4 regions of the Streptomyces sp. NBC_01241 genome follow, and region 1 is predicted to be linked to each of the others. Evidence: riboswitches for the same ligand, from Rfam matches in the RefSeq annotation. Region 1 holds a riboswitch; each other region holds the start of a gene.
The links. A riboswitch is a leader RNA that binds a small molecule or an ion and turns the genes downstream of it on or off. The one in region 1 is predicted to bind cobalamin.
Positions count from the first base shown of each region.

Region 1 (7,590 bases):
GCCTCGGCGAGGTTGTGCCAGACGTGCCATTTGTCCGCGCAGTGCTGGGCGTTTGGGGCGCCTGTGCGGGCTCCGTCGGCGAAGACCTGCGCGCGGTCGCGGCAGATGATCTCGATGCCAGGGGGCTCGCGTAGCCAGGCGGCGACGCTGTCCGCGTCGCGGTCGGGCAGCAGGTCCAGGGGCTGGTGGGACTCGCAGTCGACCAGGATGGTGCCGTACCGGTGGCCCTTCCTGGTGGCGAACTCGTCGATGCCCAGCACGCGCGGGGTCGTCCAGGCCGGGTCCGGCAACGCCATGACCAGGCGCAGGACGGTCGTCCGGCTGACCACGACGCCGAGTAGCAGCGCCAGACGGGCCACGGCACGGGCGGCCAGGACGACGCCCAGCGCGGCGAGCATCCGCTGCAGGACGGGCGTTCGCCGGCCGTAGCGGCTGGTCAGCCCGTCTATCTGCTCGGCGAACGTCACCCGCCGGCACTCGCCGTTGTCGCAGAACAGCCGGCGCACCGACAGTTCAATCACCACGCCCCGCCCGCCGCACGGCGCGTCCGCCAGGCGCCGTCCGTACCGGCTGTGCACCCGGCCAGACGGCGCCTGGCAGCCCGGGCAGAGTACGGGGACGTCTTCCGGCGTCGACGCTTCGATCACCACGCGGCCGTCCCGCACCTCCATGCACTCGACCTGTATCCCGGCGAGATGCGGAAGCAGAAGGAAGAGTTCTTCACACGCGGCCAGCATCCGCCCGAAGATGACGGAGCGTCACCGGCGCACAGAAGCACGATCGACTTCACGGAATCCGTGCCTGAACCCATTTCACCCGTTGCCGACACCTATCCCCGAACGCAGAGACCCCCGCCGGAACGCGCCGACGGGGGTCCACAGCCCCTACGAGCGGGGTCCTGGCCGCAACTGTCCGCCCAGATGGAAGACCGCCCGGGCCGCGTAGCGTTTGAGGCCAAGCCGACATTCTCACGAATCACGAAACGCGAAAGCGAACTGCCTGCCCCACGGTTCGGACGTACGTTCCGCACGCGTGCTGTCGCGAACGGTCCCCTGTTCTCCCTGAACCTCGGCCGCCGCAGGCCCGAACACTCCGCAGCTGGAACACGCTGTCAGCCCAGAACAGCCCGCCGAGCATCGCCACCTCTCACGCGGTGTCACACGCATATCACCAACCCTGTAGACGCTCTCACACCGCAGGGCCCTGACCTGGACTTAAGCGATTGTCCTGGTCCAGCTGGACCCTTATGGGCGGTTTCTACGGCATGTGCCAGGTGGGACGGTCACGGCCCAGGGCGGACAGCCGTCTCCCTATCAGTGGCCGGACGCAGCGCCTTCGAAGGGATGGGTACGCACAGGGCGGAGATCTTGGAGCCGAGATCAACCCTGGGATGCCGACTGAGCGCCCGCTACAGTCACTCAGCGTGCCTGCGGAAGCGCCAAGTTTCGTCTCCCGCCGTCCGTCACGGCGGCCCTCCTTGGGGAGAATCTGGGGAGGATCAGCGCTGCTGGGGAGCGTCTGGGGAGAATCGACTACATAAGACGGCACGCCCCTGAAAGACCCTGAAAGATTCATCTGCGCTGGTCAGAGGCGACTGAAGCTGCATCGCTCCAGGTCAGCGCGACGTGGTAGACAACTTCATGACGTGATCCACCGGTTCAAGGAGGTCGGCCTGGACGAATCCGTGCAGACCGAACAGAAAGATCCGGAACACTCACGGTCCAGAGTCAACGAACTGGTCGGCGCGACAGCCGTTTGGTCAGTGTAGGTACGAACCTGAGCCACCGGCAGACTAAGAATCCACTTCACTCCGACATCACCAACGACGCGTTGGGCGGCATGGGTAGTGACTTCACGACCGCCCCGTCATCACCTATGACCCCGGGGTACCAGACGGGTCAGCATTATGGGATCACCACAACGCCCTGCTTCCTCTAGGCGAAACCCCCGCCCCTGGTAGGCCGCGCACAAGCACCCGCGCGCTCGCTCCACCGCCAGGAGTCAGGCTGGGCCCCAGCCCCAAGGGCCCAGCCTGCTCATCACAGACGGCAGACCAGCCAGGTCATGACCCGACAGCGCCTGACACCTCGTCAGTAAAGTCAGCATTGGGTCAGCATTAGGTCTACTAAAGCTACTCACACACGACCACACTTTGGAATCCCGGGCACGTGCGGCGGAAGCTTCCGGAGAAGCGCTGGACCGATTCCGCTTCTGAGCATGGGACCGAGCTGCCGCGACCAGGAGCGCGCCCGAGCCCGGCCACATCAGTGCAGCTCAGCGCACCCTTCCCCGCGGTTTCAGCGCCACAGGCGGCAGTTCAGGAGCGGGGAGTCGGCCTCCGTCGTAGCCATACACTTCCCCGAACCGGGCACCGTCCGCCCAGTCCGCACGCGCCTGTGCGATATCCTCGTGGGACCGCCCGATGAAGTTCCACCACATAACGATCTCCTCCTCGAAGGGCTCGCCGCCGAGGAGCATGAGGCCGGCGTCGGTGTCCGCACGCAAGGGGAGCTCGGTGCGGCCGCAACCGAGGTAGAGCATGGAGCCGGGAAGCATGGGTACGCCGTCGACCTCGGCCTGGCCGGACATCGAGAGCACCGCGTACTCGAAGTCGGGGTCGAGCGGCAGACGGGCCTCGGCGTCGGCGGAGAGGGACAGGTCGGCGCCGACGATCGGGGTGTACGCGGTGCCGGGCGAGGTGGCGCCGTCGAGTTCACCCAGGATCAGGGTGGCGGCGAGGCCGGCGGCGGTGACGGTCGGCAGTTCGGTGTGGTGCTGGAAGTGCGGTTCGACGTGTCGGTGGGCTTCCGGCAGGGCCACCCAGAGCTGGGCGCCGTGCAGAAACCTCGCGTGGGACTTCGGGCTCTCCTCGGAGTGACTGATGGCCCGGCCGGAGGTCATCAGTCCCAGCTCGCGCGGGCGGATCGTACGCAGGCTCCCGAGGCTGTCCCGGTGCAGGACCTCGCCGTCGTGGAGCCAGCTGACCGTCTGGAGGCCCATGTGAGGGTGGGGCGGCACTTGCATCCCGGGTTCGCCGGCGATGTCGTCGGGACCGTAATGATCGACGAAGGCCCATGCGCCGACCATCCGGCGGCCCAGATTGGGCAGCAGTCTGCGGACCTCGGTGGACTCACCCAGCTGGACACGGCGAGGGGTGAGAAGTTCGCGTACGGGCTCGGCGACGACGAAGCCCCGTCCTCCGCAGACGGAGAGTGCGGCCTGGCGATCGAGATTGCTCATGACGCTCAACCTATTCCCGTGGGGGTCCGGGGTGCCGGTACCCACGCCGATTATTTAGTGGAATATTCAACCAGTGTGCCATGTTCCGGTGACTGGAGCATGGCTGAGACGACAGCGCGGCCGAGTGTGTGGCCAGGTCAGTGGCAGGGCGGGTCCCGGAACGATCCGGGGCAATCCGCGAACGAGGAGGTCAGAGGTCAAGTGAGCGACACCTATTTCGAGTTCGGCACGGCCGCCGACCGGTGGGACCGTGCGCAGATGTTCTTCGAGGCGAAGGAGTACATGACCGCGGCCCGGATCCTGGAAGGGCTCGTCGAGGAAGTACCGGAGCAGATCTCCCCGCGGCTGCTGCTGGCGCGGACCTACTACCACTCGGCCCGGCTCGGCAGGGCCGAGACGGAGCTGCGGGCGGTTCTGGAGCGCGACCCGGTGGAGCCGTATGCCCGGCTGATGCTCGGCCGGACGCTCGAGCGCCAGGGGCGGAGCGCGGAGGCGACGGGTCATCTTCGGATGGCGGCGGCGTTCTCCGGGGACTTCGACGTCGACGCGGACCGGAGTACCGACGGCTGACGGACGCGGGCCGGAGTACCGACGGCTGACGGACGCGAGGGGCCTCAGCGGTCGCGAGGGGTGCTCGACAGGCGATTCAGCCATTCCGCCAGGAGAGCGCCCTCGGCCGCGCGCCCCGACGGGTGTCGGACACCGGCCTTGGGGGCTAGCAGATCGTCGGGGCCGATCCGGGTGAGGAACTCGGCGCGGACGGTCCGCGACGGCGCCGATCGCCTCGCTGCCGTCGTCCGCCAGGTCCACGTGTGCGCGAAACGGTCGCTTGCCGTGCTCGGGCCGGTGCGCTCCATAACCCGATGAGTGCAGCGCTGGCAACGGTGCGCCGGCAGCACTACCCACCCTCGGTAGCAGCGCCACGCACAGCGCTCCCCCAGGCCCGGAAGGCCCCGGAACCCCGCAACCGATCCCGTCCCGCCGCGCACCCGACACTCCTCTGAACAATCCAAATGCCGTCCGCCCGCCCCGCGTGATACTTCACTCGGTCATGACCGACCTTGAGACTCCCCGCCTCCTGCTCCGCCTCCTGAGTGCCTCCGACGCCCTGCACGTGATGGCCGGCAAACCCGGAGACGGTGCCCGCTGGGCGCCCGGATACCCGTCCCCCGGCGAGATGGCCGCGGCCGAGCGCTTCCTCGGCGCCTGCGCGACGACGGGTGATCCCAGCCCCTTCGGTTCGTACGAGATATGCCGGCGCGAGGACGGAGTGGTGATCGGCGGGCTGGGGTTCCATGGCGCCCCGGACGAGAACGGACACGTCACGATCGGCTACGGCCTCGTTCCCTCGGCGCAGGGAATGGGTTACGCCTCCGAGGCGCTGCGCGCGCTGCTGCTGTTCGCCCGCGATCAAGGGGTGAGCTGCGTGCACGGTGACACCGACCTGGACAACCTCGCGTCCCAGCACGTCATGACAGCCATCGGCATGCGCCTGGTGAAGGAGGACGCGCAGCTGAAGCACTACCGGATCGACTGGGGACAGCGGGCCGGGGAGCAGTGAGTCCGTGCCCGTCGGTCCCTCCTGGCGCGGCTGCGCGGGGCAGGACGGCGGAACCCGCCGGGGAGGCTCCCGGCGGGTTCCGATGTCTTCTGGTGCTGCGTGGTGCGTGAAGCGTGCTGCGTGGTGCGTGGTGCGTGGTGCGTCGGTCAACCGGCTGCCGTGGCCGCACGGTTCGCCGTGCCGTTGCCGGTCCTGATGGTGTCGGTCCTCGGTACGAGGAGCCGTTCCGTCAGGTGGCCGAAGACGAGACCGAAGGTGATCCAGAGGGTGGCCTGTACGGCGAGGGTGGCGAGGCGGAACTCCCACAGCAGGGCGGCCGGGAAGTCCCTTCCGACCTCATTGAACGAGGGCAGGAACGCGTAGGCGAGTCCGATCACGACGACGTAGGCGGCGGACGCGGCGATCGTCGCGTTCCAGTTGCCCAGGCGGGAAGCCAGCCGCCTGCCGAGGATGACGGCGGCGACGGCCAGCAGCACGCTGAGGGCGACCATCAGGAAGAACAGGGTGGTGCGTCGGCCGATGGTGTCGGGGTTGCCGACGGCCGGCGGGTTGGCCGGGTACTTCAGGAACGGCACGACGTACACCGTCAGCAGGGCCGCACCCGCGATCAGGGCGGCCGTGGCCCGTGGGCCGAATCTGCCGATCCGGCCGAGAGCGAAACAGAAGACGAGGGCGGCGACGCCGCCGATCGCCACACCGAAGACGAGCACACCGGTGGCAAGGCCGGCGGTGGACTGCATCGTGCGGCTGACGAGTTCCCCGCCGCCGCCGTGATCATGACTGTGCGTCTCTTCGAGAGCGATGGCCGCGTCCACCCGGGACTCGCCGAGGAAGTAGGCGACGACCAGAGCGAGCGCGCCCGCGGCAAGGCCGGCCAGCATGCCGCGCACGAGCAGGGCTCTGACAGATATGGAGTTCATGAGGATTCCCCTGGATCGGACGGTACGTCAGTGGCAGGGAAAACCGAGGAGGTGGCGACCGTCGTGGACCCACTCATGGACACCTTCGCCGGAGATGACCGCGGTGGCGCCCTGCTCGGCGCCGACGAAGTAGAGCAGTACGAGCATGATGATGCCGAAGAAGACCGCCCAAGGGGCAATGGCCTTCAGGGAGATGGGGGTGATCGCCGGTACGGCGGTGGCGGGGGCAGCACTCTGTGCCATGGCAGAACCTCCTGAGGGAACACGCGTCCCGATCGTGGTGCCTGAGACGAAGGTGCTGGGTCTGACTTCCCGTACAGGTACGGGTTCACAGTGGCGCGACCGTGCCGGATTCTCACCGGACTTCCGTCACACCTTCGTCGTGTTCGTCGGACGATACCTCCTGGAAGCGGACGCGGCCATGGCGCCGTCGGCGGGGCCGGAACGCCCGGATGCCATGGTGTGCGCACACGAGGGGCCATGGTTCGAGGAGTTGATCCGCTCATGACGGTACAGGTGATGTTGATCTCACCGGCGTTCAACGCCGCGCTGCGCGAGGCCCGTTTCGACGGCGACGCTCCGCTCGACGCGGCCGGGGTCCTGCAGGCCCGGGCCGCGGCGGCTGCGGTGCCCGAGGCCGACCGGTGCGTGCGCGGGCCGTCCGAGCGGTGCGCCGGGACGGCCGACGCGTTGGGGTTGCGCGCCGAGCCCGAACTCGCTCTGCGCGGCTGGGACATGGGCCGGTGGAGCGGACAGCGGCTAGCAACAGTATGCGGGAGTGAGCCCGACGCGGTGGCGGCCTGGATGACCGATCCTTCGGCGGCTCCGCACGGCGGCGAATCGTTGCTGGAGTTCTGCGCCAGGATCGGCCGCCTGCTGGACTCCCTTGAGTCCCGGGACGGCAACAGGGGCGGCCGAGTGCTGGGGGTCGTCGAGCCCGCGGTGGTGCGGGCGGTGATCGTACGGGCACTCGCTCTGCCGGCGGAGGCCTTCTGGCGGCTGGATGTCGCCCCGCTGACGCTGACCGGTCTCAGCGGCCGGTCCGGACGGTGGAACCTGCGCTGCGGTCAGCCGCTGTCCCCGGCTCCGGGTACCGGGCCTTCTCGGTCCGCCGCCATGCCGTGGCCCAACTGAGGGGCCAGGGACCGCGGTCAGCACCTGGTCCGGTGGTGCAGCTGGTTCGCCCGGTCCACCGACAGACGCGTCGTAAGAGGGAACCCGGTGGGAATCCGGGACTGCCCCACAGCGGTGAGTGGGAACGACAGCCGTCATCGAGCACTGGATCCGACACGGGCTCCGGGAAGCGAGGTTGCGGCACGGAGCCGGCTGGGTCGCGCCCTGTCGGGTGCCGCCCAAGGAGGTCAGGCCGCATCCACCGGAGGGTGGCATCCGGCGGGCCGCCCTGCACGCCGGTTCCGCGTCACCCTGCGGACCGACCGCCGGGTCACGGCACTCCGTCGGCCTCTGTTTCGCGGGCTCGGCCCCTCGTGCCCCCGCCGCCTCACCGCTGTTCGCCCGGGACGGGGCGACCCTATGCGTCGCGGTATGCCTCCAGCAGGCGCAGCCAGATCTCGCTGATCGTCGGGTAGGCGGGGACGGCGTGCCACAGCCGGCCGATGGGGACCTCGCCCGCCACCGCGACCGTCGCCGAGTGCAGCAGCTCACCGATGCCCGGCCCGACGAAGGTGACACCGAGCAGGACCTCCCGGTCGAGGTCCACGATCATGCGGGCGCGCCCGCGGTAGCCGTCCGCGTACAGGCCCGCGCCCGCCACCGCCGCGAGGTCGTGATCGACGGCGCGTACGCGGTGGCCGGCCTGTTCGGCACCGGCGAGGGTGAGGCCGACCGAGGCGGCCTCGGGGTCGGTGA
Region 1 covers NZ_CP108494.1:8,119,381-8,126,970, reverse strand. Annotated here, with positions in the region: gene OG306_RS36900 (ISL3 family transposase) at 1-737, opposite strand, end outside; gene OG306_RS36895 (pirin family protein) at 2,275-3,240, opposite strand; gene OG306_RS36890 (tetratricopeptide repeat protein) at 3,442-3,810, shown strand; gene OG306_RS36885 (GNAT family N-acetyltransferase) at 4,292-4,801, shown strand; gene OG306_RS36880 (CbtA family protein) at 4,948-5,721, opposite strand; gene OG306_RS36875 (CbtB domain-containing protein) at 5,749-5,964, opposite strand; adenosylcobalamin (AdoCbl) riboswitch at 5,968-6,116, opposite strand; gene OG306_RS36870 (histidine phosphatase family protein) at 6,226-6,855, shown strand; cobalamin riboswitch at 6,890-7,081, shown strand; gene OG306_RS36865 (dihydrolipoyl dehydrogenase family protein) at 7,253-7,590, opposite strand, start outside.

Region 2 (7,590 bases), 6.2 Mb from region 1:
CGACGCAGATCTGCTCCAGCTTGACCCAGACCGCCCAATTGCCGAGCGGGGTGAGGGTGGCGTGTCCGGCGCCGAGCGTGAGCGCGCCGACGGCGACCAGTCCCTCCAGGGCCCAGTCGAGGAGCAGGGCGACCAGGGCGGCGGGGTGTGCGGCGGGGGCGGGTTCGGCCGGTGCGGTCAGCGGCCGCGGTCCGTACGGCACCTCGCAGCGCTCCTCGTGGAGTTCGGCGACGCGCTGGCCGAGCAGGTCCAGGAGGGCGGGCACGGTGACCGGGCCGGCCGAGAGCTGGAGGAGGGAGAGCACCTGGGGCACGGCCTCGACGGCCTCGGCGACCGCGGTGGACTCGATGCCCTCGGGTGCGGGGTGGACGAGCGACCAGGCGTCGAAGAGCGCCACCCAGCCGCGGAGCACGGCGGAGTCGTCGCGGTCCCAGGCGCGCAGCCGCCAGCCGGGGCGCGCGGTGCCGCCGTGCAGTTCGACGAGACCGGCCAGGCGGGCCCGGTCCCAGCCGGAGCGCACCTGGGCCGGGGACAACTCCAGGGCCGTCGCGGCCCGTTCGAGAGCCTGGGCGGCCGGTGGCGGTGCGCCGGGGAACGCGCCGTCGGCTGCCCAGTGGGCGATCCGTACGGCGTCGGCGAGGACCGTCCTGGCCTGGCGGGCCAGTTCCGCCCGGGGCGGGGTGCCCTCCGGAGGGCGGGGCGCCGGCCTGGTGCGGCGGGTGGTCACCGCCTTGCGAGCGGTGGCGATGGGTCGGGGGCGGACAAGTCGCAGCCTGGAGTCGCGCGGAGTACGGGACGTCACGGGGAGCAGTCTTGCCTCTGACGGCCCGAAAGCCCAAACGGAACCCGAATTCCCGGTGGAGGGGGTGCCCGGCGGGGTCCGGCACCAATCGGCCGATCCCCCTCATCAGGTCACATCAGGGGCGTGAGGAAGCGGCGCAGGGCCTCTTCGTAGTGGACCGGATCGGCATTCCACATCGCCGCATGCGGAGCCTGTGGAACGGCGCGCAGGGCGACCAGGTCCGGGCGGCGGGCGGCGAGATCGCGGGACGGCTGCCAGGGGGCCAGGGTGTCGTCCGGGCCGTGGAAGATCAGGGCCGGGACGCGCAGCTCCGACGCGAGGGAGCCGTCCAGGAGCCGGGCGCCGCGCAGCCCGGTCTGTCCCTGGGCGGCGCGGACCGCGAGCGGCAGCAGCGCGGTCGGGACGCCGTGGGCGACGGCCAGGGCGCGCAGTGTGGTGACCCAGTCCAGGACCGGGGAGTCGAGGACGAGACCGCGGATCCGGTCACGCAGCGCAGAGTTGACGGCCGCGTGCAGCGCCATCGAGGCGCCGGTGGACCAGCCGTGCAGGACGACCTTGTCGGCTCCGTACCGCACGGCGAAGCGGACGGCCGCGTCCAGGTCGCGCCATTCGGATTCGCCGAGGTGGGCGAGGCCGTCGGGGGAACGCGGGGCTCCGGCGTCGCCGCGGTAGGCCAGGTCGAGGACGGGCAGGCGCAGGTCGTGCAGGAACTCCATGATGTTCATGGGGTGTTCCCTGGTCGTACCGAGTCCGTGCACGGTGATGACCCAGGTGTCGCGGGCGCCGGGCAGGAACCAGGCGGGCAGTGCGCCCAGTTCGCCGGGGATCTCGACTTCCCTGTGGTCGAGGCCGAGGGCCGAGGAGGGGTCGCCGCTGTGCAGCTGCGGGGTGATCCCGACCTTGGCGCCGGGTTCCAGGTTGCCGCGGTCGACCCGCTCCAGTCGGCGGACGACCGTGTCGGGGGCGTGATGGGCGTGTTCGATCACCGGGCCGACGACCGCGTGGACGTCGTCGCCCACCAGTCCGTACCTGCCGGGCCGCAGCGCGGCGAGGGAGCGGGTCAGGGTGATCTGCCCGGCCGCCGTGGCGTGCACGGTGAGCCTGCGGTCGGCGGGGAGCGGTCGTCCGGACGGCGCCCTGAGCGCGGCGTCGCTGGCGTACCGGCCGGCCGCGACAGCTGCCGCACCGACGCCGAGGATCGTGGTGACGGCTGCTGCCGTGACTGTTGCCGGGCGCACGGCTCCAGTGTCGGGGGATGTGCGGCACCCTGCCAGCGGACGGGGGCCGTCCGGTGTCCCGGCAGAGGTGATCCCGGAACGGATGATCTCGGAAGGGGTATCCCGGAAGGGGGCATCCCGAGGGGGGCACCCGGGAAGGATATGGGACCGCCGGGAGCGGGTCAGCCCGGTTGTCCGTATCCCTTCAGGGCTTCCTGTACGTCGCGCAGCTGGGCCGGGGAGAGCAGGCTCGGAGTGTGTCCGGGTACGGAGCTCGCGGTGAGCCAGAGCCGGCAGAGCCATTCCAGCTGGGCGGTCCTGTCGTACGCCTCGTCCAGGCGGGCTCCGTAAGTGAGGGTTCCGTGGTTCTGGAGCAGGCAGCCCGTACGGTCCCGCAGGGCGGTGAGCATGTTTTCGGCCAGTTCCGCGGTCCCGTAGCGCGCGTAGGCCGCGACCCGGACGGGGCCGCCGAGCATGGCGGCGGCGTAGTGGACCGGGGGGACCTCGTGGACCAGGGTGGAGACGGCCGTGGCGTGCACCGCGTGGGTGTGCACGACGGCGGCCGCGTCGCTGTTCCGGTAGACCGCGAGATGAAGCGGGAGTTCGCTGGTCGGGGCCAGTTCGCCGATGATCCGGTTGCCTGCCAGATCGACGCCGACGGCGTCCTCGGGGCCGAGCCGGTCGTACGGCACTCCGCTCGGCGTGACCAGGACCGTCCCGCCGACCCGGGCCGACACGTTGCCCGACGTGCCGACGACGAGGCCGTCCGCCGCCGTCCGGCGGGCGGTGGCGACGACGCCCTCCCAGGCCTGTTCGATCGCGTCCCGCTGCTGATCGCTCATACGGAGATCCTGTCAGCCGCGAAGGCCCGGGTCAGCTCTATGAGCGAACGGACAAACGGTCGGCTCGGCCGAAGTCGCCACCATCACAAATCGGAAACGATCGCAAATAGGGGTGACGAGGGGGCGAAACGGGCCTCACGGGGCCCTGCGCCCGACTCGTGCCGCCCGCGGAGGACGAGCAGAGAACAAACTGAGCGACCCGACTCCGTTTGGAGTCACCGTGACGCCCTGTCCAGTTCATCTTCCGTTCACTCAGGTTGCCTACGGTCCACGTGCCAATGACGTCGAACGATTGCCTGGGTAAATGGAACACATCACGCTGCTCCTCGCGATTGTGATCGTGACAGCTCTAGTGTTCGATTTCACGAACGGTTTCCATGACACCGCCAACGCGATGGCGACGACCATCTCGACCGGCGCACTCAGACCGAAGACAGCGGTGGCCATGTCCGCCGCTCTCAACCTCGTCGGCGCTTTCCTGTCCGTGGAGGTCGCCAAGACGATCTCCGGCGGGATCGTCAACGAGAACGGGCTGCGGACAGAAGTCATCTTCGCGGCACTCGTCGGCGCCATCCTGTGGAATCTGCTGACCTGGCTGGTCGGGCTGCCGTCCAGCTCCTCGCACGCCCTGTTCGGCGGACTGATCGGCGCGGCGGTGATGTCGGCGGGCTGGTCGTCGGTCAACGGCGGCACCGTCGTCACCAAGGTGCTGCTCCCCGCGGTCGCCGCCCCGATCGTCGCCGGTCTGGCCGCGCTGCTGGCCACCAGACTGACGTACCGGATCGGCGGGAAGATCCGTAACGACGCCCAGGAGAAGGCCACCGCCAAGGGCTACCGCGCGGGCCAGATCGCCTCGGCCGGACTCGTCTCCCTCGCCCACGGCACCAACGACGCGCAGAAGACCATGGGCATCATCACCCTGGCGCTGGTCACCGGTGGCGTCCTGCACCCGGGCTCCAACCCGCCGGTCTGGGTGATCGTCTCCGCCGGTCTGGCCATCGCGCTCGGCACCTACCTGGGCGGCTGGCGCATCATCCGCACCATGGGCAGTGGCCTCACCGACCTCAAGCCGCCGCAGGGCTTCGCCGCCCAGACCAGTGCGGCCACGGTCATCCTGGCCTCCTCCCACCTCGGCTTCTCCCTCTCCACCACCCAGTCCTGCTCCGGCGCCGTGATGGGCGCGGGCCTCGGCCGCCAGGGCGGCGTGGTCCGCTGGTCCACCGCCACCCGGATGTTCGTCGCCTGGGGTCTGACCCTGCCGGCCGCGGGCCTGGTCGGCGCGGGCGCGGAATTCCTCACCAAGCAGGGCACCTGGGGTGTCGTGGTCGTCGCGGCGCTGCTGGTCGCGGGCTCCGGGGCGATCTGGATGCTGTCGCGCCGCAAGCCGGTCGGCCACGGCGATGTCGCACCGGCGGACGGCGTCGCCGAGCCCGCGGGCGTCGTCACCACGGCCATCGCCGCCGTCAGCCCGCCGCTCACCGCGGCCCAGGCAGCGGCACAGGACCTCAAGACCACCATTCCGGCCCCGGCCGGAACCACCCCGGACCCGGCGCGACCCGCCACCGTCTAGGCCGACCTTCCAGGCCGGTCCGTCCGGGCCCGCCGTCCGGGCCCGCGTCCAGGCCCGCCGTCCAAAGGATTCCGCATGAAAATCGACTGGGCAGCCCTCGGCACCGTCTTCGGCGTCTCCCTCGTCGCCACCGTCGCACTGGTCGGCCTCTTCACCCTGGGCATCGTCGGCCTCTCCAAGCAGCCCGAACCGGCCACGCAGGGCGGCTCCGGCGGCTCACTGCTGCTGGCCCGCGCCGGCGCGTACGTCTGCTTCGCGCTGTGCGCGGCGGCGGTCGCGTACGGGATCTATCTGATCGTCGCCTGAGCCCCGCCCCGCGCACTCCCTCTTCGGGCCGGACACACCTCGTGTGTCCGGCCCGAAGTGCTGCGCCCGGCCCGGTGTGGGCCTCAGCACACTGCGCCGTCGCAGGTCAACGGCAAGTTGACGGGCGTTCGCGGAGCGTGGTGGACTGCCGGAGCCAATTACGGCGACAGCAGAGGAAGCCGGTGCGAATCCGGCGCGGTCCCGCCACTGTCACCGGGGAGCAGTCCCCCACACCGGAAGTCACGGCACGCGCGAGCGGGCTGGAAGGCCGGGGGAACTGCGGATCCGGGAGCCAGGAGACTCTCGTCGCCGGTCACGTCGAACCAGGGCGCGGACCCTGAGTGAGGACATATCGCCATGCCTGGCTGCCGTGCGTCCGTTGCTGTGGCGCTCTCACCGAGAGCCGCCTGTACGAAGCTCCTTCGAGGCGTAACGGCCGGCTGAGCCGTGCGTGCCGACCGCGTCTTCGCGTACGGCGCCACAGCCGGCCTGATCGGCGATCTGCTGCTCGGTGACCCCCGCAGGGGGCATCCGGTCGCCGCCTTCGGGCGGGCCGCGGCGGGCGTCGAGCGCCGGCTGTGGCGCGACCACCGCGGGTGGGGCGCGCTGCACACCCTCGTCTGCGCCGGAGGCGCCGCGGGTGGTGCCGCGCTGCTCGCCCGTGCTGTACGCGACCACCCCGCCGCCTCCGTCGCGTTGACCGCGGCCGCCACCTGGTCCGTCGTCGGCGGTACCTCCCTGGGGCGTGAGGCCCTGACCATCGGTGACGCCCTGGCCGCCGGTGACCTCGACCGCGCCCGCGAGCGGCTGCCGCATCTGTGCGGGCGCGATCCGCACTCCCTCGACGGGCCGCAGATCGCCCGCGCCGTGGTGGAGTCCGTGGCCGAGAACACCTCGGACGCCGTGGTCGGCGCCCTGGTGTGGGGTGCGCTGGCCGGTGTCCCCGGGCTCGTCGGCTTCCGGGCCGCGAACACGCTCGACGCCATGGTCGGCCACAAGTCGCCCCGCCACCGGCGCTACGGCTGGGCCTCGGCGCGCCTCGACGACCTCGCGGGCTGGCCCGGCGCCCGGCTCACCGCCCTGCTCGCCGTGGCCTCCGGGCGGCGGCCACGTGGAGCGGTACGGGCGTGGCGGGCCGACGCGGCCAAGCACCCGAGCCCCAACGCGGGCCCGGTGGAAGCCTCGTTCGCGGGTGCGCTCGGCGTGCGGCTCGGCGGGACGCTCGCGTATGGCGGCCGCGTCGAGCACCGCCCCGTCCTCAACGGGGAGACGGGCCGGGCGGTGGAGACCCAGGACATCGAACGCGCGGTACGGCTGTCGCGCCGGGTGAGCGCGCTGGCCCTCGGCGTGTGCGTGACGGGCCGGTTGGGCGTGGCCCTCGCCGCACGGCGGATCGCGGAACGCCCGATGACAGAACGCTCGGCCGCGGGGACTCCGGTCGCAGTGACGTCGATCGCTGTGACCTCGATCGCTGGAATTTCAATGGCAGCACGTTCGATCGCAGGACGGAGACGGACATGAGCGGCGGACTGCTGGTCGCCGGAACCACCTCGGACGCGGGCAAGAGCGTCGTCACCGCGGGCATCTGCCGCTGGCTCGTACGCCGGGGCGTGAAGGTGGCGCCCTTCAAGGCGCAGAACATGTCGCTGAACTCGTTCGTCACCCGCGAGGGCGCCGAGATCGGCCGCGCCCAGGCCATGCAGGCCCAGGCCGCCCGGGTCGAGCCGACCGCGCTGATGAACCCGGTCCTGCTCAAGCCCGGCGGCGACCGCTCCAGCCAGGTCGTCCTGATGGGCAGAGCCGTGGGCGAGATGAGTGCGCGCGGCTACCACGGGGGCCGGCAGGAAGCGCTTCTCTCCACGGTCGTGGACTGTCTGGAGCAGCTTCGGGGCACGTATGACGCGGTGATCTGCGAGGGCGCGGGCAGTCCGGCCGAGATCAATCTGCGGCGCACGGACATCGTGAACATGGGCATCGCACGGGCGGCGCGCTTCCCGGTGGTGGTCGTCGGCGACATCGACCGCGGCGGCGTCTTCGCCTCGTTCTTCGGTACGACGGCGCTGCTCGACGCCGAGGACCAGTCGCTGATCGCCGGCTACCTCGTCAACAAGTTCCGGGGCGACGTCTCGCTGCTGGAACCGGGCCTGGAGATGCTGCGCGACATCACCGGGCGGCGGACGTACGGGGTGCTGCCCTTCGCCCATGGCCTCGGCATCGACGAGGAGGACGGGCTGCGAGCCTCACTGCGCGGGGCCGTGCGCGAGTCGGCCGTCGCGCCGCCGCACGGCGAGGACGTACTGCGCGTCGCGGTGTGCGCCGTACCCCTGATGTCGAACTTCACCGATGTCGACGCGCTGGCCGCCGAACCGGGCGTCGTCGTCCGGTTCGTGGACCGCGCCGAGGAGCTGGCCGACGCCGACCTCGTCATCGTGCCGGGCACCCGCGGCACCGTGAAGGCACTGGCCTGGCTGCGCGAGCGCGGCCTCGCCGACGCCCTGGCGCGGCGCGCCGCCGAGGGCCGGCCGGTCCTCGGGATCTGCGGCGGCTTCCAGATCCTCGGCGAACACATCGAGGACGAGGTCGAGTCGAGGGCGGGGCACGTCGACGGCCTCGGCCTGCTGCCCGTACGCATCCGCTTCGACCGCGAGAAGACCCTCGCCCGCCCCGTCGGCGAGGCGCTCGGCGCGCCGGTCGAGGGGTACGAGATCCACCACGGCGTCGCGGACATGGGCGGCGGCGAGCCATTCCTGGACGGCTGCCGGGTCGGCGCCGTGTGGGGCACGCACTGGCACGGCTCGCTGGAGAGCGACGCGTTCCGCCGCCGCTACCTGACCGAGATCGCGCGGGCCGCCG
Region 2 covers NZ_CP108494.1:1,889,473-1,897,062, forward strand. Annotated here, with positions in the region: gene OG306_RS08155 (hypothetical protein) at 1-727, opposite strand, end outside; gene OG306_RS08160 (alpha/beta hydrolase) at 913-2,040, opposite strand; gene OG306_RS08165 (class II aldolase/adducin family protein) at 2,202-2,861, opposite strand; gene OG306_RS08170 (inorganic phosphate transporter) at 3,166-4,431, shown strand; gene OG306_RS08175 (hypothetical protein) at 4,507-4,737, shown strand; cobalamin riboswitch at 4,911-5,039, shown strand; gene OG306_RS08180 (cobalamin biosynthesis protein) at 5,185-6,258, shown strand; gene OG306_RS08185 (cobyric acid synthase) at 6,255-7,590, shown strand, end outside.
Region 2: another riboswitch for cobalamin. It lies ahead of OG306_RS08180 (cobalamin biosynthesis protein); the one in region 1 lies ahead of OG306_RS36875 (CbtB domain-containing protein).

Region 3 (7,590 bases), 2.4 Mb from region 1:
GACAGCATGCCGTTCTTGACCAGCGGGTAGCCCAGCAGCAGCGCCGTGGCGAGCAGTGCGGGCAACAGGAGCAGGTACGGGGCCGAGCCTCCGCCCCGCTTCTTTCGCAAAGCGGCTGGGCCGCCGGGAGGCGCGTCATCCTCGCGGACACCGGCTGCCCGGACCGAGTCCACCTGTTCGGTCTGCACTGACATGCTCGCCATCTCTTCTTGGGCCGTACGTTCCAGACACGCGGGCGCGCCGGGGGGCGGTCGGTCCCCGCCCCCCGGCGCGTGCGATCAGCTCTTCTGCGAGAGACGCTTGTTGATCTCGGCCTCGACCGCCTTGGCGGCGTCCTCGGGGCTCTTGCCGTTCAGAACCGCGGTCATGTAGCTCTTGATCGGGTTCGGATCGTTCTCGACAGCGGCCCACTCGGGGATGAGCGGGGTGGTGCCACCGGCGGCGGCGGCCGGGGCCGCGGCCTCGGCGGCGCCGTTGCCGGTCAGGTTGGAGTTGAGCGACTCCTTGTTCGGGATGACGCCGTTCTCCTTGGCCAGCTGGCCCTCGAACTGGTCGGACAGGGCGAGCTTCAGGAACTCCTTGGCGAGCTCCTGCTTCTTGCTGCCCGCGGCGACCGCGAAGTTGGAGCCGCCGAGGAAGACGCCCTCGGGCTTGTCGGCGGTCTCACCCGGGATGGTGAAGTAGCCGATGTCGCTCTCGATCTTCTTGTTGGCGGTGATGGCGGTGGCGGCCTCCCAGCCCATGCCGATGAAGGCACCGACGTTGCCCTTGGCGAAGACCTCGGCCTGCTGCGGGGTGGCCTCGTCCTTGTCCTTGGGGGCCTTGGAGTAGGACTGGTACTTCTTGTAGAGGTTCATGGCCGCGGTGACCCTGGGGTCGGAGAGGTTGGAGACGTACTTGTCGCCTTCCTTCTTCACCAGGTCCGCGCCCTGACCGATGGTCAGGCCGTCGAAGAAGTACCAGTTCTGGCCGGGCAGGTAGATCGGCTCGGCCTTGCCCTTCTTCTTGATGGCGTCGAGGTCCTTGAAGAACTCGTCACGCGTCTTCGGGGTGTCCTTGATGCCGGCGTCGGCCCAGACCTTCTTGTTGTAGATGACGACACGGTTGGCGAAGTACCAGGGAGCGGCGTACTGCTTGCCGTCGAAGACCGAGGACTGGTTGAGGGACTCGACCCAGTCGCCGCCGATCTCCTTCTTGAGGTCGCCGAGGTCGGCGAGGCCACCGGTGGCCGCGTACGCGGGGGTCTGGGTGTTGCCGACCTCGATGACGTCCGGCGGGGTCGACTCGGAGAGAGCGGTGGTGATCTTCTGCTGAATGCCGTCCCACTTCTGGGCCTCGAACTTCAGCGTGGCGCCGGTCTTCTTCTTGAAGGCCGCGGTCAGGTCCTTGGTCCAGCCGGGAGGCGTGGAGCCATCCATTGCCCAGACGGTGAGGGTCTCGCCCTTGTAGCTGTCCGGGCCGGTCTTCTTACCGCTGTCGCTACCGCCGTCGTCGGACCCGCACGCCGCCAGGCCGATCATCATGCCCGCGACGCCGATCGCCGCGATGAGCTTGCGCTTCACGCCAAACCCTCCTCAGGGATACTGCAACCCCGCCCACCGCGAAGACATTCGACGAGTACTGCTGGGGCTGGACCTGGTCTTTAATGGTTTAGACCAGCACCGGGAGCTTGGCCTAGACCTTTAGGGGTGTCAAGGGTGTATAAGAAGTGCACTCGCGTCCGTTATAGGACCGACACCTAAGGGAGGGCGACGAGCCGTGACCGGACCGTGCCACCATGTGAGCCGCGACAGACGGAGGAGCCGGTGACGGCAGCAACGCAGCAGTCGGGAAGGCGGGCCATGGGTGCCGACGGGGGCAGTACGGAGAACGGGACGGGCGCGGCCACGCGGACGGCGCGCGTACCGAAGTACTACCGGCTGAAGCGACATCTCCTCGACATGACGGACACCATGCCGCCGGGCACCCCCGTGCCGCCGGAGCGGACCCTGGCCGCCGAGTTCGACACCTCGCGCACGACCGTGCGCCAAGCGCTCCAGGAGCTGGTCGTCGAGGGCCGGCTGGAGCGCATCCAGGGCAAGGGCACCTTCGTGGCCAAGCCGAAGGTCTCGCAGGCCCTGCAACTCACCTCGTACACCGAGGACATGCGCGCCCAAGGGCTGGAACCGACGTCCCAGTTGCTGGACATCGGCTATGTCACGGCCGATGACACGCTCGCCGGGCTGCTGGACATCTCGGCCGGCGGCCGGGTGCTGCGGATCGAGCGGCTGCGACTGGCCAGCGGGGAGCCGATGGCGATCGAGACCACGCACCTCTCAGCCAAACGCTTCCCGGCGCTGCGCCGTTCACTGGTGAAGTACGCCTCTCTCTACACCGCGCTGGCCGAGGTGTACGACGTCCGGCTGGCCGAGGCCGAGGAGACCATCGAGACCTCGCTCGCCACCCCGCGCGAAGCCGGCCTGCTCGGTACGGATGTGGGCCTGCCGATGCTGATGCTGTCCCGGCACTCGCTCGACGGCCGGGGCGAGCCGGTGGAGTGGGTGCGCTCGGTCTACCGCGGCGACCGGTACAAGTTCGTGGCCCGCCTGAAGCGGCCGACGGACTGAACCCGCCGCGGCGACCGACCGCTCCCGGCCACCGCACCCCGTACGCACAGCCGCGTCGGCCCCCGTGGAAACCACGGGGGCCGTTCGCACGTCCTGGTCCGGACCAACTCTCGTACGTTTGGCGATATTCCGAACATTCGCGCCCACCCGCGGGACCGTTGCCGGACCGCAATGCGGACAGGGGGTGACGGTGACCGGAAGCCTCCCCTAGATTTCCTGCGCATTACACCAGGTGATCAGCGAGGGGACGGAGTCGCCGCATGCCAGCAGACCCAGAAGGAAAACCACCGACCGTCACACCGGTACGGGTGGTCATCGCCCTCTGCCTCATCGCGCCGTTCGTGGCGATGCTGTGGGTGAGTTCGTACGCGAAGGTGGACCCCACCTTCATCGGCATTCCGTTCTTCTACTGGTACCAGATGCTCTGGGTGCTGATCTCCACCGCGCTCACGGTGATCGCGTACAAGCTGTGGCAGCGTGACCAGCGCGCCCGCAAGGGGGGTGCGTCGGCATGAAGGACGGCGTGAACGGCGTCGCGCTCGGCGTCTTCATCTTCTTCTTCCTGGCCGTCACGGTCATGGGCTTCCTGGCGGCGCGCTGGCGAAAGGCCGAGAACGAGGCCAGCCTCGACGAATGGGGCCTGGGCGGACGGTCGTTCGGCACCTGGGTCACCTGGTTCCTGCTCGGCGGCGACCTGTACACCGCGTACACCTTCGTCGCCGTGCCCGCGGCGATCTACGCGGCGGGCGCGGCCGGCTTCTTCGCCGTGCCGTACACGATCCTCGTGTACCCGCTGATCTTCACCTTCCTGCCGCGGCTCTGGTCGGTCTCGCACAAGCACGGCTACGTGACCACCTCGGACTTCGTCCGCGGCCGCTTCGGCTCGAAGGGGCTGTCGCTGGCGGTCGCCGTCACGGGCATCCTCGCCACGATGCCGTACATCGCGCTCCAACTCGTCGGCATCCAGGCGGTGCTGGACGTGATGGGCGTCGGCGGCGGCGAGAACACCCACTGGTTCATCAAGGACCTGCCGCTGCTGATCGCGTTCGCGGTGCTCGCCGCATACACCTACTCGTCCGGTCTGCGGGCACCCGCGCTGATCGCGTTCGTCAAGGACGGGCTGATCTATCTGGTCATCGTGGTGGCGATCATCTACATCCCGATCAAGCTCGGTGGCTTCGACAACATCTTCGCCAAGGCGGGCGAGGCGTTCTCGCAGACCAATCCGGCGACCGGCAAGCCGCGCGGCGCGCTCGCGCCGGGCGAGGCGGGGCAATGGGGTTACGCCACCCTGGCGTTGGGCTCGGCGCTGGCGCTGTTCATGTATCCGCACTCGATCACGGCGACGCTCTCCAGCCGCAGCCGCAATGTGATCCGGCGCAACACCACGATCCTGCCGCTGTACTCGCTGATGCTGGGCCTGCTGGCGCTGCTCGGCTTCATGGCGATCGCCGCCGGAATCAAGGTGGACAACGGCCAGCTGGCCATCCCGCAGTTGTTCGAGACCATGTTCCCGGACTGGTTCGCGGGTGTCGCGTTCGCCGCCATCGGCATCGGCGCGCTGGTGCCCGCCGCGATCATGTCGATCGCCGCGGCGAACCTCTTCACCCGCAACATCTACAAGGACTTCCTGAAGCCGGACGCGACCCCGGAGCAGGAGACCAAGGTCTCCAAGCTGGTGTCGCTACTGGTGAAGGTCGGCGCGCTCGCCTTCGTCCTCACCATGGACAAGACGGTCGCAATCAACTTCCAGCTGCTCGGCGGGATCTGGATCCTCCAGACAATGCCGGCCCTGGTCGGCGGCCTGTTCACCCGTTGGTTCCACCGCTGGGCGCTGCTCGCGGGCTGGGCGGTCGGCATGGTGTACGGGACGGTGGCCGCGTACGGCGTCGCCAGCCCGACCCAGGCGCACTTCGGCGGGTCGTCCAAGGAGATCCCGGGCATCGGCGAGATCGGCTACATCGGTCTCACGGCGTTCGTGCTGAACGTGGTGGTGACGGTGGTGCTCACCTTCGTCCTGAACGCCGTGAAGGCACCCGCCGGGGTCGACGAGACCTCGCCGGCCGACTACACGGCCGACGCGGGCGACAAGGGCGTCCAGGTGGAGCTCCCGCAGGCCACGGCAGGGGCGCCGGGCGGCGGCCACTGACGGCCGCTCCCACAGCCGTACGACGGCCCGTCAAGCCCCCTCCAGCGGGGCGCGGCGGGCCGTCCGTGCGCTCGGCGGCGGGCCGTACGCGCGTCCCGAGATATGTTGCGCGACACAACATGTGGGGGCTGCCTCATCGGACGGCCCCCACATGTATGCTCATGCTCGCTGTCGCCGCAGGGGAATCCGGTGCGAATCCGGAACTGTCCCGCAACGGTATGTTCGGTGCGCTTTTGCGCACCCCCGAGTAAGTCCGAGGACCTGCCGACAGTTCATCCGGCTCGACCGAACCGGATGCCAGACGTCCGGGCCTCGCGGTTGGGCCGGTGGACGCCGTGCGGAGTGCTGCCCCGACCCGGGCCCGCCTCTGTCCGGCTGCCCCGTTCCCCGCCGGCCCCGAGCCGAGCGAGGGAGAGCACCACGTGACCATCGCGCCAGCCGATCCGGCTTCAGTCGCCGTGTCCGAAGCGGCCGAGTCCGAGGCAACCGCACACGACGGACCGGGAACCGCGCTGCTGCGGACCCTGACCGGCCTCACCGTCGATCTGCCCGACACCGACCCCGGTCGCGTCGCCGCCGCCGCACTGCGCGGCCGCAGCGCCCGAGCGGACGAGGCCGAACTGCGCGCGCTGGCCACCGAGGCCGCCGCGGGGCTGATCTCCGAGGACCCCGCCTACTCCCGGCTCGCCGCCCGGCTCCTGATCCTCGCCATCGCCGACGAGGCGGCCGGTCAGGGCGCCGTCTCCTTCTCCGCCTCGATCGCCGTCGGACACCGCGAGGGCCTGATCGCGGACCGCACCGCCGAGTTCGTCGCGCTGCACGCGGCCGCCCTCGACGCGCTGGTGGAGCGTTCGCTGGCCGCCGGCGCCGACGACCGCTTCGGCTACTTCGGGCTGCGGACCCTGCACAGCCGCTATCTGCTGCGCCACCCGCACACCCGCCAGGTCATCGAGACGCCCCAGCACTTCATGCTGCGGGTCGCGTCCGGGCTCGCCGAGAACGCTGCACTCGGTTCAGAAGCGGGGCAGCGCGCCCTGGACGAAGTGGCGTCGCTGTACGGGCTGATGAGCCGGCTCGACTATCTGCCGTCCTCGCCGACCCTGTTCAACTCCGGCACCCGGCACCCGCAGATGTCCTCCTGCTACCTGCTGGACTCCCCGCTCGACGAGCTCGACTCGATCTACGACCGCTACCACCAGGTGGCGCGGCTCTCGAAGCACGCGGGCGGCATCGGTCTCTCGTACTCCCGCATCCGCGCCCGCGGTTCGCTGATCCGTGGCACCAACGGGCACTCCAACGGCATCGTGCCGTTCCTGAAGACGCTCGACGCGTCCGTCGCGGCCGTCAACCAGGGCGGCCGTCGCAAGGGCGCCGCCGCCGTCTACCTGGAGACCTGGCACGCGGACATCGAGGAGTTCCTGGAGCTGCGCGACAACACGGGCGAGGACCAGCGGCGTACGCACAACCTCAACCTGGCGCACTGGATCCCGGACGAGTTCATGCGCCGGGTCGACGCGGACGGCGACTGGTCGCTGTTCTCGCCCGCCGACGTCCCCGAGCTGGTCGACCTGTGGGGCGACGCGTTCGACGCCGCGTACCGGGCCGCCGAGGCCCAGGGGCTGGCCCGCAAGTCGATGCCGGCCCGCGAGCTGTACGGCCGGATGATGCGGACCCTGGCGCAGACGGGCCAGGGCTGGATGACGTTCAAGGACGCCTCCAACCGGACCGCGAACCAGACCGCCGAGCCGGGCCGCGTCGTCCACTCGTCGAATCTGTGCACCGAGATCCTCGAAGTCACCGATGACGGCGAGACCGCCGTCTGCAACCTGGGTTCGGTCAACCTCGGCGCGTTCGTCGCCGACGGTTCCATCGACTGGGAGCGGCTGGACGCCACCGTCCGTACCGCCGTGACCTTCCTTGACCGGGTCGTCGACATCAACTTCTACCCGACCGAGCAGGCCGGCCGCTCCAACGCGAAGTGGCGCCCGGTCGGTCTGGGTGCGATGGGTCTCCAGGACGTCTTCTTCCAGCTGCGGCTGCCGTTCGACTCCCCCGAGGCCCGTGCGCTCTCCACGAAGATCTCCGAGCGGATCATGCTCGCGGCGTACGAGGCGTCCTGCGATCTCGCCGAGCGTTCCGGCCCGCTGCCCGCCTGGTCCGAGACGCGGGCCGCGCGCGGGGTGCTGCACCCGGACCACTACGACACCGAGCTGAACTGGCCGGAGCGCTGGGAGGCGCTGCGCGCCCGGATCGCGAGGACCGGGATGCGCAACTCACTGCTGCTCGCCATCGCGCCGACGGCGACGATCGCCTCGATCGCGGGTGTGTACGAGTGCATCGAGCCGCAGGTCTCCAACCTCTTCAAGCGCGAGACGCTCAGCGGTGAGTTCCTCCAGGTCAACGCATATCTGGTGGAGGAGCTGAAACAGCTCGGGGTGTGGGACGCGCGGACCCGTGAGGCGCTGCGCGAGGCGAGCGGCTCGGTGCAGGGCTTCGCCTGGATCCCGGAGGAGGTGCGGGCGCTGTACCGCACGGCGTGGGAGATCCCGCAGCGCGGACTGATCGACATGGCGGCGGCCCGTACGCCGTTCCTCGACCAGAGCCAGTCGCTGAACCTGTTCCTGGAGACGCCGACGATCGGCAAGCTCTCCTCGATGTACGCGTACGCCTGGAAGCAGGGGCTGAAGACGACGTACTACCTGCGCTCGCGCCCGGCGACCCGGATCGCCCGCGCCGCCTCCGGCCGGGCCGCGGCCACCGCCCCCATTCCCGTACAGCAGGCCTCGGCGCCCGACGCGGACGCGATCGCCTGCTCCCTCGAAAACCCCGAGTCCT
Region 3 covers NZ_CP108494.1:5,727,048-5,734,637, reverse strand. Annotated here, with positions in the region: gene OG306_RS25830 (carbohydrate ABC transporter permease) at 1-194, opposite strand, end outside; gene OG306_RS25825 (extracellular solute-binding protein) at 279-1,562, opposite strand; gene OG306_RS25820 (GntR family transcriptional regulator) at 1,842-2,606, shown strand; gene OG306_RS25815 (DUF3311 domain-containing protein) at 2,867-3,121, shown strand; gene mctP (monocarboxylate uptake permease MctP) at 3,118-4,755, shown strand; cobalamin riboswitch at 4,880-5,038, shown strand; gene OG306_RS25805 (ribonucleoside-diphosphate reductase subunit alpha) at 5,178-7,590, shown strand, end outside.
Region 3: another riboswitch for cobalamin. It lies ahead of OG306_RS25805 (ribonucleoside-diphosphate reductase subunit alpha); the one in region 1 lies ahead of OG306_RS36875 (CbtB domain-containing protein).

Region 4 (7,590 bases), 7.3 Mb from region 1:
AAGGACCGCGTCAAGGAAGCCCCCCGGGTGGACGCGGACGCGCATCTGTCCGTGGCGGAGGAGGAGGAGCTCTACCGCCATTACGGCCTCGCCAGGAACACCACCACCCGGCTCGGCGGACGGTCCGGCACCACGACGTCCGGGACCGGCACCACGGCCGCGGGCGCGGCGGGAGCCGCCGGCACCGGAGCCGTCGGCGCGGCCGGCACCTCCGCCTCCGGTACGGACACCTCCCGCACCACCACGTCGGGCACGACCGGCATGGCCGGCGCGGGAACCGGTACGGGTCCGGGCAGGCACCGCGACACCGGGACGGCCGGCACGGCCCGGCCCCTCGTCGGCGCCGGGGCGGGTGCCGAGCGGTCCGCCGCGGACCTCGGCGGCAAGGAGGAGTTGATCCGCTGCGAGGAGCAACTGCTCGTCGGCACCGAGGAGTACGAGAGCGGCAAGGCACGCCTGCACAAGTACGTCGTCACCGAGAACGTGACCAGGACGGTGCCGGTGATGCACGAAGAGGTACGGGTCATCCGTGAACCGCTGCGGCCCGGCGACAGGGCGACGGGGCCCACGGACATCCGCGAGCAGGATGTCGAGGTGACCCTGCACGCCGAGCGCGCCACCACGCGCAAGGAGACCGTGCCGGTCGAGCGGGTGCGCATGGAGACCAAGAAGGTGACCGAGCAGAAGGAGGTCTCCGCCGAACTCCGCAAGGAACAGATCGACTACGCGGACGACAAGAGCATCGGGGGCGGAGACATCGGAGGCAAGGGCATGGGTGGCGAGTCCGGCCGAGGGCGCCGCCGCTGACCCCCGCGCAGAGCGGCCGACAGCCGCACGAGAACGCGAGTGAGGGGCAGGCCCCGTGAGGTGCCGGGGCCCGCTCTCTCGCCGTCAGGGCTCCGGCAGGAAGCGCACCGTGGGCCGCCCGTCGGGGCCGTCCGGAGTGACCAGCGCCCGCACCCGGTAGACGTCGGCGATGAGTTCCTCGGTGATCACTTCGGTGGGGGTTCCGGCGGCCACCACACGTCCCTCCTCCAGGACGACGATCCGGTCGCAGAACATCGCGGCCAGGTTGAGGTCGTGCAGTGCGATCACGCAGGTGAGGGGCAGCGAGGTGATCAGTGACAGCAGTTCCAGCTGGTGCTGGATGTCGAGGTGGTTCGTCGGCTCGTCGAGGAGCAGTTCACGTGGTTGCTGAGCCAGTGCGCGCGCGATCTGGACGCGTTGCCGCTCGCCTCCGGAGAGGGTGTGCCAGGACTGGCCGGCCCGGTCGGCGAGACCGGTCCGCTCGAGGGCCTCGCGCACCGCGTCGTCGTCCTCCCGGCCGGGCGCCGACCAGGCCCTGCGGTGCGGGACGCGCCCGAGGCGCACGACGTCCAGGACGCTCAACTCGACCTGGGTGACGGCATGCTGGTCGACCACGGCGACTTGCTGGGCCACGGCCCGGCGGCCGATCTCGTCGAGCCGCCGGCCGTCGAGGGTGACCACGCCCGTCTCCGGGGCGAGCACCCCGGCGAGCACCCGCAGCAGGGTGGACTTGCCGGAGCCGTTCGGTCCGATCAGCCCGACGGTCGCGCCGGGCGGCGGGGCGAGGTGGACCCCGTCGAGGATGAGGCGGCCGCCCGCCGCCCGGCCGACCCGCTCGGCACGCAGCCCGTCCGTCGCTCCCCCCGTCATGTGATCCTCCGGGTGCGGTACAGGACCAGGACGAACGCGGGCACGCCGATGAGCGCGGTGACGACACCCACCGGCACCTCCTGCGGATCGAGGACCGTCCTGGCGAGCGTGTCGACCCAGACCAGGAACACAGCTCCGGCCAGTGCGGTGACCGGCAGCAGCCGCCGGTGCTTGGAGCCGGCGAGTGCCCGGGCGGCGTGCGGCAGTACCAGTCCGACGAAGCCGACGGCGCCCGCCGAGCTCACGAGCGCGGCGGTCAGCAGCGCGGTCGTGCAGAGCAGCACGATCCGGGTGCGGGCGACCTGGACGCCGAGCGCGGCGGCGGCGTCCACGCCGAACGCGAAGGCGTCGAGCGTACGGGCGTGTCCGAGGCAGACCAGCAGCGTCAGGACGAGAACGGCTGAGCAGACCCACACATCGGTCCAGCCGACCCCGCTGAGCGAGCCGAGCAGCCAGAACAGCACCCCGCGGGTCTGCTCGGCGTCGGCGGAGGTCATCACCACGAAGGAGGTGAGCGCGGAGAACAGCTGCATGGCGGCCACACCGGAGAGAACGACCCGGTCGGTCGTGCCGCCCAGGGTGTGGCTCAGCAGCAGAACGAGGGCGAACGAGCACAGTGCGCCGATGAACGCGCCGGCCGAGAGCGACACCGCTCCCCCACCGACCCCGAGGACGACGACCACGACCGCGCCGGTCGACGCACCGGAGGAGACGCCGAGGACGAACGGGTCGGCGAGCGGGTTGCGGAGCAGGGACTGCATGACGGTGCCGCACACCGCGAGCCCGGCGCCGCACACCGCCGCGAGCAGGGTGCGCGGCATGCGCAGGTTCCAGATGATGCCGTCCCGGATCGGGGTGAGCCGCGTCCGGCCCCAGCCGAGGTGGGCGGCCACCGTGGACCAGACGTCGGCGACGGAGATTCGGGCGGGGCCGACGGTGACGGCGACTGCGACGGACAGCACGAGCAGCGCGACGCCGCAGGCCCACAGGATCCCGCCGCGCAGCTTCCATACACCGTCCTCGCCACGCAGCTTCCGTACACCGTCCCCGCCCCGCGCGGTCGGTTCGCAGGCGCGCCGTGCGTCCGCCGCCGTGGTCCGCCCGGTGTCCGTCACCCCGCGAGCCCGAACGTGCGCAGCCCGGCGGCGACGCGTTCCACGCCCTCGACCGTCCGGATGGACGGGTTCATGGCCTGGCCGCTCAGCAGGATGTACCGCTTGTGCCTGACGGCGTCCATGTTCTTCGTGACGGGGTTGGACTCCAGGAATTCGATCTTCTTCGTGGCGCTCTCGGCGGTCTGTGCCTTGCGGGTCAGGTCGCCGATGACCAGGACGTCGGGGTTGCGGTCGGCAACGGTCTCCCAGCTGATCTGCGGCCATTCCTCGTGTGTGTCGTCGAAGACGTTCTTCGCGCCGAGTTCCCCGGTGATGATCCCGGGTGCTCCGCAACAGCCGGCCAGGTACGGGGCCTTGGAGTCGGAGAACCAGTAAAGGAGGGTGGCACCGGAGGCGTCGATGGACCCGGTCGCCTTCTGTACCCGGGCCCGCAGCCGCGCCACGAGCGTGTCGCCGCGCTCCTGCACGCCGAACACCCTTGCCAGGTCGCGCACTTCGCCGTAGACGCTGTCCATGGTCAGTGGCTCGGTACGGGCTCCGTCGCCGCCGCCGCTGTTGTCCTTGCCGGTGCAGTCGGCGGGCGAGACGTAGGTGGGGACGCCGAGTTCCTCGAACTGTTCGCGGGGGGCGACGCCGCCCTTGGCGAGGGTCGACTCGAACGACGCGCTGATGAAGTCGGGCTCCTGGTCGAGGACCTTCTCCGACGAGGGCCGGTTGTCGGCGATCCTGGGGACCTTGGCATTGGCCTTCTCCAGGCCCTTCATCACCGGGTCGGTCCAGGTCGCGGTGGCGGCCAGCCGGTCGGCGAGGCCGAGCGACAGCAGGATCTCCGTCGACCCCTGGTCGACGGAGACGGCGCGGCGCGGCGCGGATTCGACGGTGACGGTGCGTCCGCAGTTCTTCAGCGTCACGGGATATCCGTCGGCGGAGCCGGACTTCGCGGCGGAGTCGCTCGTTCCGCCGCCGCAGGCGGTCAGCAGGACGAGTCCCGTCGTGAGCAGGGCGATGGTGCGGACGGGGCTGGATATGGACGGCACGGAGTCCCTCTGCGTCTCTGGGCCCATGCGCGGAGCCCGTTGTACGGAGTTCTGCGCCCGGTACCGGGCGCAGCCGCCAGCAGGTCTTCGGACTCGGGTTCTGTCGGACGGGACGCCTTCCCAGGACACCCGAGGGTGGTTCCCAGTGGCCGTGGCCCCGCCCGTCCCCCTCACCGCTGCGCGTCAGTTCCGGATTCTCACCGGATTCCCTGACTCCTACGTGGAGTTCGACTGGCCCAGGCAAGCTATCACGCGCGTCTGCGCAGTTCATGGGCGGTGTGGCCGGTGGTACGCCGGGCTGTGCTGCCCGTCGCACCACCTGCCTGATGCCTACGGACGCTGTAGAGCGATCACGGCGTTGTGTCCGCCGAAGCCGAAGGAGTGGCTGACGGCGCGCCGGACGGGCAGCCGCAGCGGTTCTTCGGTGACGCAGTTGATGTCGAACTCGGGTGCCGGGGCGTCCAGGTTGGCGATCGGCGGTACGACTCCGCGCTGGAGCGTGAGGACGGTCAGTCCGGCCTCGATCGCTCCGGCCGCCCCCATGCAGTGCCCCAGTACGCCCTTCGGGGCGGTGACGGGCGGCCGGTGCGGGTAGACCCGGCCGATGAGGGCGGCCTCAGTGGCGTCGTTGATGGACGTCGCCGTGCCGTGCGCGTTGACGTGCTCGACGTCCTCGGCCGCCCAGCCCGCGTCGCGCAGCGCGGCCTCGACCGCCGCCTGGGCGACCGCGCCGGACGGGTGCGGGCTGGTGGGGTGGTGGGCGTCGGTGGTGGCGCCGGTGCCCGCGAGCAGCGCCCGGGCTCCGGCGCCCCGGGCCGCGGCGTCGGCCGCCCGTTCCAGCACCATGACGGCGGCGCCCTCGCCCATGACCAGCCCGGCACGGTCCGCCGAGAAGGGCCGGCACCGCCTGGCCGGGTCGCCGTGCGCCCGGGCCGCGGCTCCGGACCGGGCGAACCCCGCCATGGCGGCCGGGTAGACGATCGACTCGGTGGCTCCGGCGATCGCGATGTCGCACTGCCCGGTGACCAGGAGATCGCGGGCGACGGACAGGGCGGTGACACCGGACGAACACGCGGTGCAGGGTGCCATGCTGGGACCGGTGGCCCGCAACTGGATCGCGATCTCGGCCGCCGGCATGTTCGGAATGGTGAGCAGGATGCCCGACGGCGAGACGGCGTCCGGTCCGTGCCGGTCGAGTACGACGGCCTGCTCGGTCAGCGAGGCGGAGCCCCCGCTGCTGGTGCCGACGACCACCGCGACCCTGCTGCCCTCCCACCGCACGGGGTCGAGTCCGGCGTCGGCGACCGCCTCCCGGGCGGCGAGGACGGCGAACTTGACGTACCTCCCCATCCGGAAGGACGTACGGCCGCCGATCGCGGCGTCCAGATCGATTCCGTCGACGGTGCAGGCAAAGTCGATCGCGCATCCTTCGAGTGCCGCGACGGTACGCACCGGCGAGACTCCGGCGCACACACCTTGCCAGGTGGATTCGGTGTCGTTGCCGACCGGGGTGATCATTCCCAGGCCGGTGACAGCAACGGCGGGCCTGTTCATCGGGCGTTGCTCACCGACGCCGAGCCGCTCACCGGCGTCCCGCGGCCCGCTGTCGCGTCGATGAAGCGCGTGATGTCGGCGAGGGTGGCGTCCTTGGGGAGCCTGTCGAAGTCCCCGCCGGCGCCCGCCGTCTCCCTGATGAGGACGGCGAACTCCGCGACGGCGAGGGAGTCCATCTCCAGGCTGTCCATCGTGGAATCCGGGCGGATCTCGGCGGCGGGCACTTTGAAGGTGTGTGTGAGCACCTCGGTGATCTTGGGATGAATCGCACTCATGAGCTTCCTCTCCATCATTCGGTACGGCTGCCGAGGACGGCGGGGCATCGTCCCGACGCCGGATCAACTGGGTGGCGTGCCTCCAGTTACGCCTTGTGGCGAACCGATTCGGCACCGTCCTTCCGCGGGGGTCCGCACCACCGGGCCAGGACGGCCGCCGTACCCCAGAAGGCGAGCAGCACGACCCGGACGCCGAGGGTTCCGGCCGCCTCCCGTACCCGGCCGGTGCGCGGGCCCGTTCCGGTCCTGGTCACGGCCCTCATCGAGGTCCCTGAACCGTCGTCGGGCCGCCGTGTCTTTGCCAGGCGGCCGCCGAGTCGTCGTACGCGTCGATGTAGTCGGCCCCCGCGATGGGCCAGTCGGCGAGCAGTTCCTGCGGCAGCGCGAAGGCGTCGACGAGGGCGGGCAACCGGGGGGCGACGGCAGTGATGAGCTGATCCACGGCCGCGGGCAGCGCATTGACCTGGTCACCTGTCAGATGACCTGCGGCCAGCAGGTCGCCGCTGTTCCGGGCGATCCAGTCGAGCGCGAACAGTCGTTGCAGTGTGATGAGTTGCTCCCGGGCGGGCCCGTCCGGCAGACCGGCCACCGCGTCCGCGTACGCCTCGGCCGCCTGCCGGTGGGCGTGGGCCTCGACGCCGCGCAGGGCGGGCCCGGCCGCGGCGTTCCACCGCCCCAGCGGATCGCCGTGCGGTGCGCGGCCCATCCGCTCCCTGGCCCGGCCGAACCAGATCCCCTCCAGGGCCGCCAGGAGGCCGCCGAGGAACCGTGGGTCGGCGAGATCACCGGACGCTCCGCCGGAAGGGGTTGCGCACCCGGCGGGTTCGGTGGCGAAGAGCATTTCCGCGGCCGCCTTGGCGTGGATGGCCAGGTTGTCGCCCTCGGCGGTGATGGCGCCCTCCACTCCGGTGAGGAGTTCGCTCATGCCGTTGTTCTCCAGGAGCGCCTGGGCGCCGCACCGTTCACGGCATTCGACGATCACGGACCTGGCCCGCCAGGTGATCCACCCCTTGGCCACGGCGACCAGCCGCTCCGCCTCCTCCGGGCCCGCACCCGAGCCGTCCTCCCGCCGCTCCCAGCGGTCCAGGGCCCGGCGGTGCAGCAGGCTCATCGCGAACACGGTCGCCATGGCCACGGCGAGGGGGCCGTGGTGGCTGCGGTGGGCGATCACCGGTACCGGCCGCGAGCCGCGCGGCCCGGAGATGTACCGGTGGCCGCCGTAGCGGACGGCGACGGCGAGTGTCGCGCGCGCGGAGCCGACCGCGCACGCGCTCATCGAGATCTTCCCGGAGGTGACGCGCCCGATCGACATGCGGAGCCGATGCCTCCGGTTGCCGACGGTGCTGCTGAACCCGCCGTCGTCGCCGATGCGTCCGTGGTCCCCGCCGAGCAGCGCGTCGCGCCCCACGAAGACCTGGTCGAAGGAGGTCAGGCAGTGGTCCACCGGGCTCCCCATGCGTGCGGGAAGCCTGCGGACCCGTACACCGGGCAGGGCCCGTACGGCATCGGTGAGCGGCACGAGAAAGAGGAAGACCCCCTGATCCGTCCCGTCGACGAGCAGGCGGGCGGCCACGAGCCCCGTCTTGGGGCCGCCCGCCGTACTGGTGTTGGGCATGAATTTCTGGGCGCCGGCGTGCGGGGTGCGCAGCACGAAACCGTCGCGTGCGCGGTCGTAGGCGGCCACGGTCTCGACGGCCGCCACATCGTTGCCGTGCGCCACCTCCGTACAGAGAAAGGTGCCGATGCTGCGCAGCCGGAGGAAGTCCGACAGATCGCGCCGGGTGTCGCCCTCGTGGTCGAGGAGGGTGCCGAGAAAGAGGTTGTAGTGGATGCCCGCCACCGTGGCGAGTGCCGGATCGACCGGCCCGAGCCATTCGTGCAGGGCCGCGAGGGCGCGTGGGTCGGCGGCGAGCCGGGCGCCGCTGTCGAGGC
Region 4 covers NZ_CP108494.1:774,756-782,345, forward strand. Annotated here, with positions in the region: gene OG306_RS02910 (PRC and DUF2382 domain-containing protein) at 1-807, shown strand, start outside; gene OG306_RS02915 (ABC transporter ATP-binding protein) at 892-1,677, opposite strand; gene OG306_RS02920 (FecCD family ABC transporter permease) at 1,674-2,708, opposite strand; gene OG306_RS02925 (ABC transporter substrate-binding protein) at 2,789-3,829, opposite strand; cobalamin riboswitch at 3,891-4,080, opposite strand; gene OG306_RS02930 (beta-ketoacyl-[acyl-carrier-protein] synthase family protein) at 4,160-5,383, opposite strand; gene OG306_RS02935 (acyl carrier protein) at 5,380-5,658, opposite strand; gene OG306_RS02940 (hypothetical protein) at 5,745-5,912, opposite strand; gene OG306_RS02945 (acyl-CoA dehydrogenase) at 5,918-7,590, opposite strand, start outside.
Region 4: another riboswitch for cobalamin. It lies ahead of OG306_RS02925 (ABC transporter substrate-binding protein); the one in region 1 lies ahead of OG306_RS36875 (CbtB domain-containing protein).